One region of the Umezawaea sp. NPDC059074 genome, then DNA from elsewhere that is predicted to be linked to it. Evidence: riboswitches for the same ligand, from Rfam matches in the RefSeq annotation. Region 1 holds a riboswitch; the other holds the start of a gene.

Region 1 (4,205 bases):
TTGCGTCGATACGGGGGCGTATCGACGGGACCGTTGCGTCTCGGTGTGGGCCGTTCGTCGGGACGGGGGCGTCTCGACGGGGTGGGGGTGTCCTGAGGGGTGGCTGGTGTTAGGGGGTGGCGGTGGTGAGGGTTGTGAGGATTTGGGTTAGTTGGGTTGCTCGGGTGGTGGGGGTTTTGGCTTTCATCAGGCGTAGTAGGAGGGCGTACTGGTGGGTGCGGTCCAAGGACTCGAAGGCGGTTTTGGCCGTGGGGTTTGCGGCTAGTTCTGCTGCCAGGTCGTCTGGGACTGTGGCGATTCGTTGGGACAGGTAGGCGGCGTCCCAGCGGCCGTCTGCCTTTGCCGCGGCGATCGCGGCGAAGCCCGGGTCTCGCATTCGGCCGGAGGCGATGAGGGCTTCTGCCTTGTCCACGTTGACCTTGGACCACGCGCCCTTGGGGCGTCGGGCCGAGTAGCGCTGGAGGTAGTACTCCTTGTCGAGGGAGCGCCGGATGCTGTCGATCCAGCCGTAGCAGAGGGCACCGTCCAAGGCCTGGGTGATCGTGATCGACGTTTTGCCCGAGCCCTTCTTGGCGATCTTGCACCACACGCCGGCCTTCAGCTCGTGGTGGGAGTCGAGCCAGGTCACCCACTCGTCGAAGGTCGTGAAGACGATGATCTCCGCGCCGTCGAGCGTCTCCACCTGGTCCTGTTCCCGCAGCATTCGAGCCGTCCTCTCGTTGGTTCCGACTCCGATCCTGCCCGGCAAAGTGCTCACCGAATGAGCACTTAAATCAGGAGTCGAACGCAATCCAACCCCCACTCGCTCAAGTCCGGCTCGAAAAACGGCTTGCCGCACCCCCTCACCATTGAGTCCATGCTGGACAACCTGGCCGCCCTCGTCGCGGCGTCGTTCCTGATCGCCCTGTCCCCCGGCCCCGGCACGGCGCTGGTGCTGCGGCAGTCGGTTCGCGGGCGGCGCACGGCGTTGGCCACGGTCGCGGGCATGGAGGTCGGGGTCGCGTGTTGGGCGGTGGCCGCGGCACTGGGGCTGTCGGTGTTGCTCACCGCGTCCGAGGTCGCGTTCCACGTCCTGCGGGTCACCGGGGCCCTCTTCCTGGTCTACCTCGGCGTGAAGGCGCTGCTGTCGGCGCGCAAGGACAGCTCGGCGGTCGAACCGGCCCCACCCTCGAAGGCGTTCCGGTCCGGGCTGGTCGTCAACCTGGCGAATCCGAAGCTCGGCGTGTTCGCCATCTCGTTCCTCCCCCAGTTCGTTCCGGCCGGGGAAGCGGGCAAGGGGCTCCTGCTGCTGTTCGCCGTCGTCTGGGTCGTGGTCGACACGCTCTGGTACCTCGTCGTGGTCGGCGTGCTGCACCGGATCCGCGGCTGGCTCGCGCGCTCCAAGGTCCGCAAGACCCTGGAAGGCGTCTCGGGCGGAGTGCTGGTCGCGCTGGGGCTGAAGCTGGTCCTCACGCCTCGGTAGGGACCTGCACCTCGACGACTCCGGCCCGCGGCGCCCGCGGGTGGTCCAGGCGCACCTGGTGGTCGCCTCGCGCGGACTCGTCGCGCCGCCAGTAGATCTCCGGCAGCCCGACCAGCTGCACGTGGGTCGCGCACGCGGCCAGGTCCGAGTAGTGCCCGGCCAGCACGTGGGCGCGCAGCCGTTGCACCTGTCCGACCGTCGCCACCTCCCCCACCAGCAGGAACGGGATCAGCAGCCGCCACGTGGACGCCACCACGTCCCGGCTCCGGTGCGGGGCCCGCAGCACGGCCCTGGCCACGCGCAGCGCGTGCTCGGCGGGCGTGATGACGTCCCCGGCCCCGGAGTGGTGCCACGACCAGCGGGCGGCTTCGGCCATCGCGCAGCGCAGGCAGTCCAGCGCGCCCGTCGCGGACTCGACCCCGCACTGCGAGCAGGTGACCAACGTCATCGCCCAGTCGGTGCACGTCCACGAGTACCGGCCGACCTCGTCCTCCAGCACCAGCTCGGCCAGCTCGCGCTCGCCCGACCCGCCTTCGCTGAGCTGCTCGGCGGCCAGCAGCGCGTGCCAGTCCGGCAGCCAGACCTGGTCGACCAGCTCCACGCAGAACCGGCACTCGGGGTAGCCGCGACCCGCGAGGTCGCCGCACGAAGGGCACGCCGAAACGGCCGCGGGTCGTTCACCACGCCGCGCGCCGGGTGGGAACGGCTGGTGATCAGCCACGCGGAGAAAGGTACGCCGAAAGTGGCGCTTTCGCGCCGGCCGATGCGGATCAGTTGTAGGCGACCGCACCGGGCGGCGGCTAGCCGGCCGTGCCGGAGCCTGGCTATGGTCAGGAGGACAACTCAAAACACGCGGGAGCTCGCGCCGAAAGCGGGCTGAGAGGGTGGTTGTGCCGAAGGGCACGGTGCCGCCGACCGCTCGAACCTGACCGGGTAATGCCGGCGTAGGGAGGAAATGTCGTGACGGCACTTGACGACCGCTCTGTCCGACCGTCAGTCACCACCGGCCCGATCTCGGGCTCCCGCAAGGTCTACCGCGACGCGGGTGAGGGTGTGCGGGTCCCGTTCCGCAGGGTGGAACTGACCAACGGCGAGCACGTCGACCTGTACGACACTTCTGGTCCGTATACCGACTCCAACGCGACCATCGACGTCCACAGTGGACTTCCGAGGCTCAGGGCGGACTGGATCTCCGCGCGCGAGCCGGTGAACGGCGCCGTGACCCAGCTCGCGTACGCGAAGGCCGGGATCGTCACGCCGGAGATGAGGTTCATCGCGGTCCGCGAGAACATGGATCCCGAGTTCGTCCGGTCCGAGGTGGCCGTCGGGCGGGCGGTCATCCCGCTCAACCGGAACCACCCCGAGGCCGAGCCGATGATCATCGGCAAGAAGTTCCTCGTGAAGATCAACGCGAACATCGGCAACTCCGCCGTGTCCTCGTCGATCGAGGACGAGGTCGACAAGATGGTGTGGGCCACCCGCTGGGGCGGCGACACGATCATGGACCTGTCGACCGGCAAGCGGATCCACGAGACCCGCGAGTGGATCATGCGCAACTCGCCGGTGCCGGTGGGCACCGTGCCCATCTACCAGGCGTTGGAGAAGGTCGACAGCGATCCGGCGAAGCTCACGTGGGAGCTGTACCGGGACACGGTGATCGAGCAGGCCGAGCAGGGCGTCGACTACATGACGGTCCACGCGGGCGTGCTGCTGCGGTACGTGCCGATGACGGCCAAGCGCGTGACGGGCATCGTGTCGCGCGGCGGGTCGATCATGGCCGCGTGGTGCCTCGCCCACCACAAGGAGAGCTTCCTCTACACGCACTTCGAGGAGCTGTGCGAGATCCTGCGCGCCTACGACATCACGTTCTCCCTGGGTGACGGCCTGCGGCCCGGTTCCATCGCCGACGCCAACGACGAGGCCCAGTTCGCCGAGCTCCGCACGCTGGGCGAGCTCACGCACGTCGCCCGCGCCCACGACGTGCAGGTGATGATCGAGGGCCCCGGCCACGTGCCGATGCACAAGATCGCGGAGAACGTGCGGCTGGAGGAGGAGTGGTGCGGCGAGGCGCCGTTCTACACCCTCGGACCGCTGGCCACGGACATCGCGCCCGCCTACGACCACATCACCTCCGCCATCGGCGCGGCGCAGATCGGCTGGCTGGGCACGGCGATGCTCTGCTACGTCACGCCGAAGGAGCACCTGGGCCTGCCGAACCGGGACGACGTGAAGACCGGCGTGATCACCTACAAGATCGCGGCGCACTCGGCCGACCTGGCCAAGGGCCACCCCGGCGTGCAGGACTGGGACGACGCCCTGTCCAAGGCGCGGTTCGAGTTCCGCTGGGAGGACCAGTTCAACCTGTCGCTGGACCCGGACACGGCCCGCTCGTTCCACGACGAGACGCTGCCCGCGGCCCCGGCGAAGACGGCGCACTTCTGCTCGATGTGCGGGCCGAAGTTCTGCTCGATGAAGATCACCCAGGACGTGCGCCGGTACGCCGAGGAGCACGGTCTGTCCACTGTGGAGGCCATCGAGGCGGGCATGGAGGAGAAGTCCGCCGAGTTCGGCGACCACGGGAACAAGGTCTACCTGCCGGTCGTGGAGACTTCCTGACGTGAACGAGACTCCTCCACGGGTCCTCACCATCGCCGGGTCCGACTCCGGCGGTGGTGCGGGCCTGCAAGCCGACCTGCGCACGCTGTTCGCCTGCGGTGTGCACGGGATGACCGCGGTGACGGCG
Region 2 (4,205 bases), on a different contig from region 1:
GGCGTACGCCATCTGGCTGTTGAGCTGGCCGGGCCGGGACATCAGCCGCGCGATCACGATCGGCAGCGTCGGCGACTCCGGCCGCGCCAGGAAGCTGGTCGCCCCGAACTCCCCCAGCGCCACCACGAACCCGAACCCGGCCGCCGCCACCAGCGACCGCCCGGCCAACGGCAGGTCCACCTCGCGCCACACCCGCCACGGGCTCGCGCCGAGCGTCGCGGCGGCCTGCCGCAACCGCTCGTCGACCGCGCGCAGCACCGGCAGCACGATCCGCACGATCAGCGGCGTCACGACCAGCGCCTGCGCCAACGGCACCAGCACGGGCGACGTGCGGAGATCACCGGGCAACGCGTCCATCGTGATCAGGTACCCGAACCCCACCGTCACCGCGGACACGCCCAGCGGCAGCATCAACGCCGTGTCGAGCGCTTCCCCGATCCCCCAGGGCGTTCGCCCACGCCGCAACCCGACCAGCACGACGGCCGAGAACACCCCGATCGTCAACGCCAGCAGCATCGCGTCGGTGGCCGTGCGCACCGAGTTCATCGCCGCGTCGACCCCGGAGACGGCCAACGTCCCCCGCTCCCCCGTCCCGGTCAGCGCCCGGTACCCCGCCAGGCTCCAGCCGTCCACTGTGGACAGCGACCGCACGACCAGCCCCACCACGGGCACCAGCAGCGTGAGCACCACGGCGAACGCCGCCGCGACCACCCCCCACTCCCCACCGGTGGGCCTGCGCACCACGTCCGCCTGCCCGCGCAACGACAACGCCGTCTCGCGCCGCCGTCGCGCCAGCCCGCCGAGCAGCAGCACCGCGAGCACGGCGGCGAACTGGAGCAGCGACAAAGCCGCGGCCCCGGACAGGTCGAACAGCTCGACCGTGCGCAGGTAGATCTCGGTCTCCAACGTCCGGTACCGCGCCCCGCCGAGCACCAGCACGACCCCGAAACTGGTGGCGCAGAACAGGAACACCACCGACGCCGCCGACCCGATCGCGGGCAGCAACGACGGCAGGACGACGGACACGAAGGCACGGGGCCGGGACGCGCCCAGCGCCCGAGCGGCGTCCTCGGCCCGCCGGTCGGTGTGCGCCCACAGCCCGCCCACGGTCCGCGCCACCACGGCGACGTTGAAGAACGCGTTGGCCAGCACGATCGGCAGCACCCCGCCGTCCGGCCACAACGCCCGGAAGGCCAGTCCCACCACCACGGTCGGCAGCACGAACGGCACCATCACCGCCGCCCGCACGAACCCCGAGCCCGCGACCTTGCAGCGCGCCAGCAGGAACGCCACCGGCAACCCCGTGACCAGCGCCAACACCGTGGACGCGGCGGCCTGCCCCAGCGTGAACCCGACCAGCTCCCACGTCGAGGCGGCCGTCAGCGCCTCCCCGACACCACCGTCACGCAGCCCGAGGTGCACGATCGCGAGCACCGGCCAGGCGAAGAAGACCCCGAGGAAGACCAGCGGGACCAGCGCGGCGAACGCCCAGCTCAGCCCACTACGAGCGTGCGCCACTGGGACACCCACTGCTCGCGGTTGGCGCTGACCTGCTCGGCGGGCAACGTCTGCGACGCGCTGGGCAGCGGCGCGGCCTTCTCCCACGACTCGGGCAGCTTCACGCCTTCCCGAGACGGGTACACGTACATCTGCTCCGGCACGTCGGCCTGGAACTGCTCGGACAGCAGGAAGTCCACGACCTTCTTGGCGTCCTCGGGGTTCTTGGCCCCGTTCAGCACCCCCGCGTACTCCACCTGGCGGTAGCAGGTGTCCAACACGGCCTTGGTGCGCGGCGCGCCGTCCTCACCGATCTCGGCGGACGGCGACGACGCGTAGGACACCACGATCGGCTTCGGCCCCTTGCCCGCGGACCCGGAGAAGTCCTGGTTGTAGGCCTCTTCCCAGCCGCTGACGACCTTGACCCCGTTGGCCTTGAGCTTCGTCCAGTACTCGGTCCAGCTGGTGGGCCCGTACTTCCCGATCGTCCCCAGCAGGAAGGCCAGCCCCGGCGACGACGTGGCCGGGTCCTCGACCACCAGCATGTCCTTGTACTTCGGGTCGACCAGGTCGTCGTACGACGTGGGCTCCGGCACGCCTTTCGCGGCCAGCCCGGCGATGTCGACGTTCAGGCACACGTCTCCGACGTCCACGGCGTGCAGCTTGTTGCTGCCGTCGACCTGGTACCGCTGCGCTCCCTTGGAGGCCTCGGGGCTCGCGTACTCCGCGAAGACCCCTTCCTTCAACGCCCGCGAGGCGAACGTCGAGTCGACGCCGAAGGCGACGTCCCCGATCGGGTTCGCCTTGGTCAGCACCAGCTTGTTGGTCAACGCCCCGGCGTCGCCGCTGGCGACCTGCTTGATCGTGATCCCGGAGGAGGCCTTGAACGCGTCCAGCGTCTCCTGCTTGGCGACGAACGAGTCGTGCGTCACCAGCGTGACCGTGTGATCGGAAGCGGCGGGCGCGGACCCCCCGCTGACGGAACAACCCGCCACCAGCGACAAGCAGGCGACGGCGACAAGAACGTGGCGAAGCATCAGTCTCTCCCTACACCGGCATGATCCGGATCAGGTTGGACGGTCGAAGGCTCGCGCGCCTTCCTCTCAGCCCGGCGCAGCACCGGACTCCCGTGGTAAGCGGCAGCGTACGCGACTCGGTGGGACCATCAGGCCATGGCCGAACTGATGACCGACGACCAGGTGACCGAAGCCCTGCGGAGCCTGCCGAGTTGGAGCGCGCAGGAGAACACGCTGATGCGGATCGTGGAGCTGACGAGCTTCCCCGAAGCCATCCAGGTGGTGAACCGGGTGGCCGAGATCGCGGAGAACAACGACCACCACCCCGACATCGACATCCGCTGGCGCACGCTGACGTTTCGCGTGAGCACCCACTCCAAGGGCGGGGTCACGGCACTGGACATCAGCCTGGCCAGCGAGATCGACGGCGTGCTCGAAGCACTGGCCTGACCGGTCGCCCGCCGGGTCCACGGCGTTGGACCGGAACGTTCCCGCAGCTCAGGGTGTCCGTTTCGGTCCCTTGCGTGATCACCCGCGACCCGCTTCGATGAGATCACCGCCGCCTCCGCCCCAGGAGGCACCAGTGCTGATGTCGTTTCGGAGGACCGCGCTCGCCGTGGTGGGCCTGCTCGTGAGCGGGCTGGCCGTGGCGCCCGCGGCTTCCGCCCAACCCGCACCCACCGCCGGGTGCGGGGTCACCGACCTGATGATCAAGGCGTCCACCTACTGGGTGGCCACCGACACCGACCAGGCCGCGAACAACTGGTCCAACGCCCTCTTCCACGTGGGCAACCTCGCCCAGGTCCGCACCACCGGGATCAGCAACCACAAGACGTGGCCGTGGACCGAGGCGAACCAGTGGCTGCTGCCCGCCGATCCCGCGAAGCCCTTCGCCCCGGACGCCCAGGCGTCCGGTGAGGCCTACCTGGACGTCTGGTACTTCCACCAGGAGAACCGGGTGCTCGACCCGTTGCGCGCGAACCTGGCCGCCGAGGCCGAGAGCGTCGCGAAGGGCGGCACGAGGTACTGGACCACCCCGGACGCCCTGAACCTCTCGCTGCCGTCGTTCACCCGGATCGGCGTGATGGACTCGAACCAGGCGCTCCTGGACGCGTCCCGAACGTTGTTCCGCGATGCCAAGCGCCGCCTGTTCAGCGACCTGACCGGCCTGTGGCTGGGCAACGCCCAGGCCAACGGCTTCGCCGCCTCCGGCTTGGCGAAGGCCGTCCTGGCCCTGCCCGACGGTCCGCTGCGAGCCGAGTACGCGCGGACGTTGAAGCGCTCGGCGGAAACCCTCCGCTGGCTCCAGCGCCCGGACGGCTTCTGGAACGCCGAACTCCTCTTCGGCGGCAAGGAGACGAGCAGCACGGCCCTGATCACCTACGCCTTGGCGGCGGGCATCAACGCGGGCGTGCTCGACAAGGCCGCCTACCTGCCGATCGTGCGGAAGGGCTGGGACGCCCTGACCAAGTCCGCTCTCCAGGACTCCGGCAGGCTCGGCTACGTCCAGCCCCGCGGCTCACACCGGCCGGCGAACGCCGACGACAGCGCCGCCTTCGCCGTGGGCGCCTACCTCACCGCTGGTCAACAGGTTGCGGCTCTGACTCCAGGCTGCTGACGGCTTCGGTCTGCGGGTCCCCGAGGGCCCGCAGGCCGACCGCCACGGCCACCAGCGTGAGCAGCCCGGCAGCC

Evidence for each region. A riboswitch is a leader RNA that binds a small molecule or an ion and turns the genes downstream of it on or off. The one in region 1 is predicted to bind thiamine pyrophosphate.
Region 2: it holds a riboswitch for thiamine pyrophosphate, as region 1 does, so the genes downstream of both, ACFWW9_RS37125 (thiamine ABC transporter substrate binding subunit) here and thiC (phosphomethylpyrimidine synthase ThiC) in region 1, are expected to answer to the same signal.

What each region holds. Positions count from the first base shown of each region.
Region 1 is NZ_JBHYHC010000005.1:141,654-145,858, forward strand. Features, by position in the region: gene ACFWW9_RS04225 (YdeI family protein) at 110-703, opposite strand; gene ACFWW9_RS04230 (LysE family translocator) at 857-1,462, shown strand; gene ACFWW9_RS04235 (hypothetical protein) at 1,449-2,183, opposite strand; TPP riboswitch at 2,305-2,431, shown strand; gene thiC (phosphomethylpyrimidine synthase ThiC) at 2,423-4,078, shown strand; gene thiD (bifunctional hydroxymethylpyrimidine kinase/phosphomethylpyrimidine kinase) at 4,080-4,205, shown strand, end outside.
Region 2 is NZ_JBHYHC010000128.1:12,404-16,608, reverse strand. Features, by position in the region: gene ACFWW9_RS37130 (ABC transporter permease) at 1-1,518, opposite strand, end outside; gene ACFWW9_RS37125 (thiamine ABC transporter substrate binding subunit) at 1,494-2,534, opposite strand; TPP riboswitch at 2,525-2,638, opposite strand; gene ACFWW9_RS37120 (4a-hydroxytetrahydrobiopterin dehydratase) at 2,670-2,963, shown strand; gene ACFWW9_RS37115 (glycoside hydrolase family 88 protein) at 3,103-4,131, shown strand; gene ACFWW9_RS37110 (mannosyltransferase) at 4,088-4,205, opposite strand, start outside.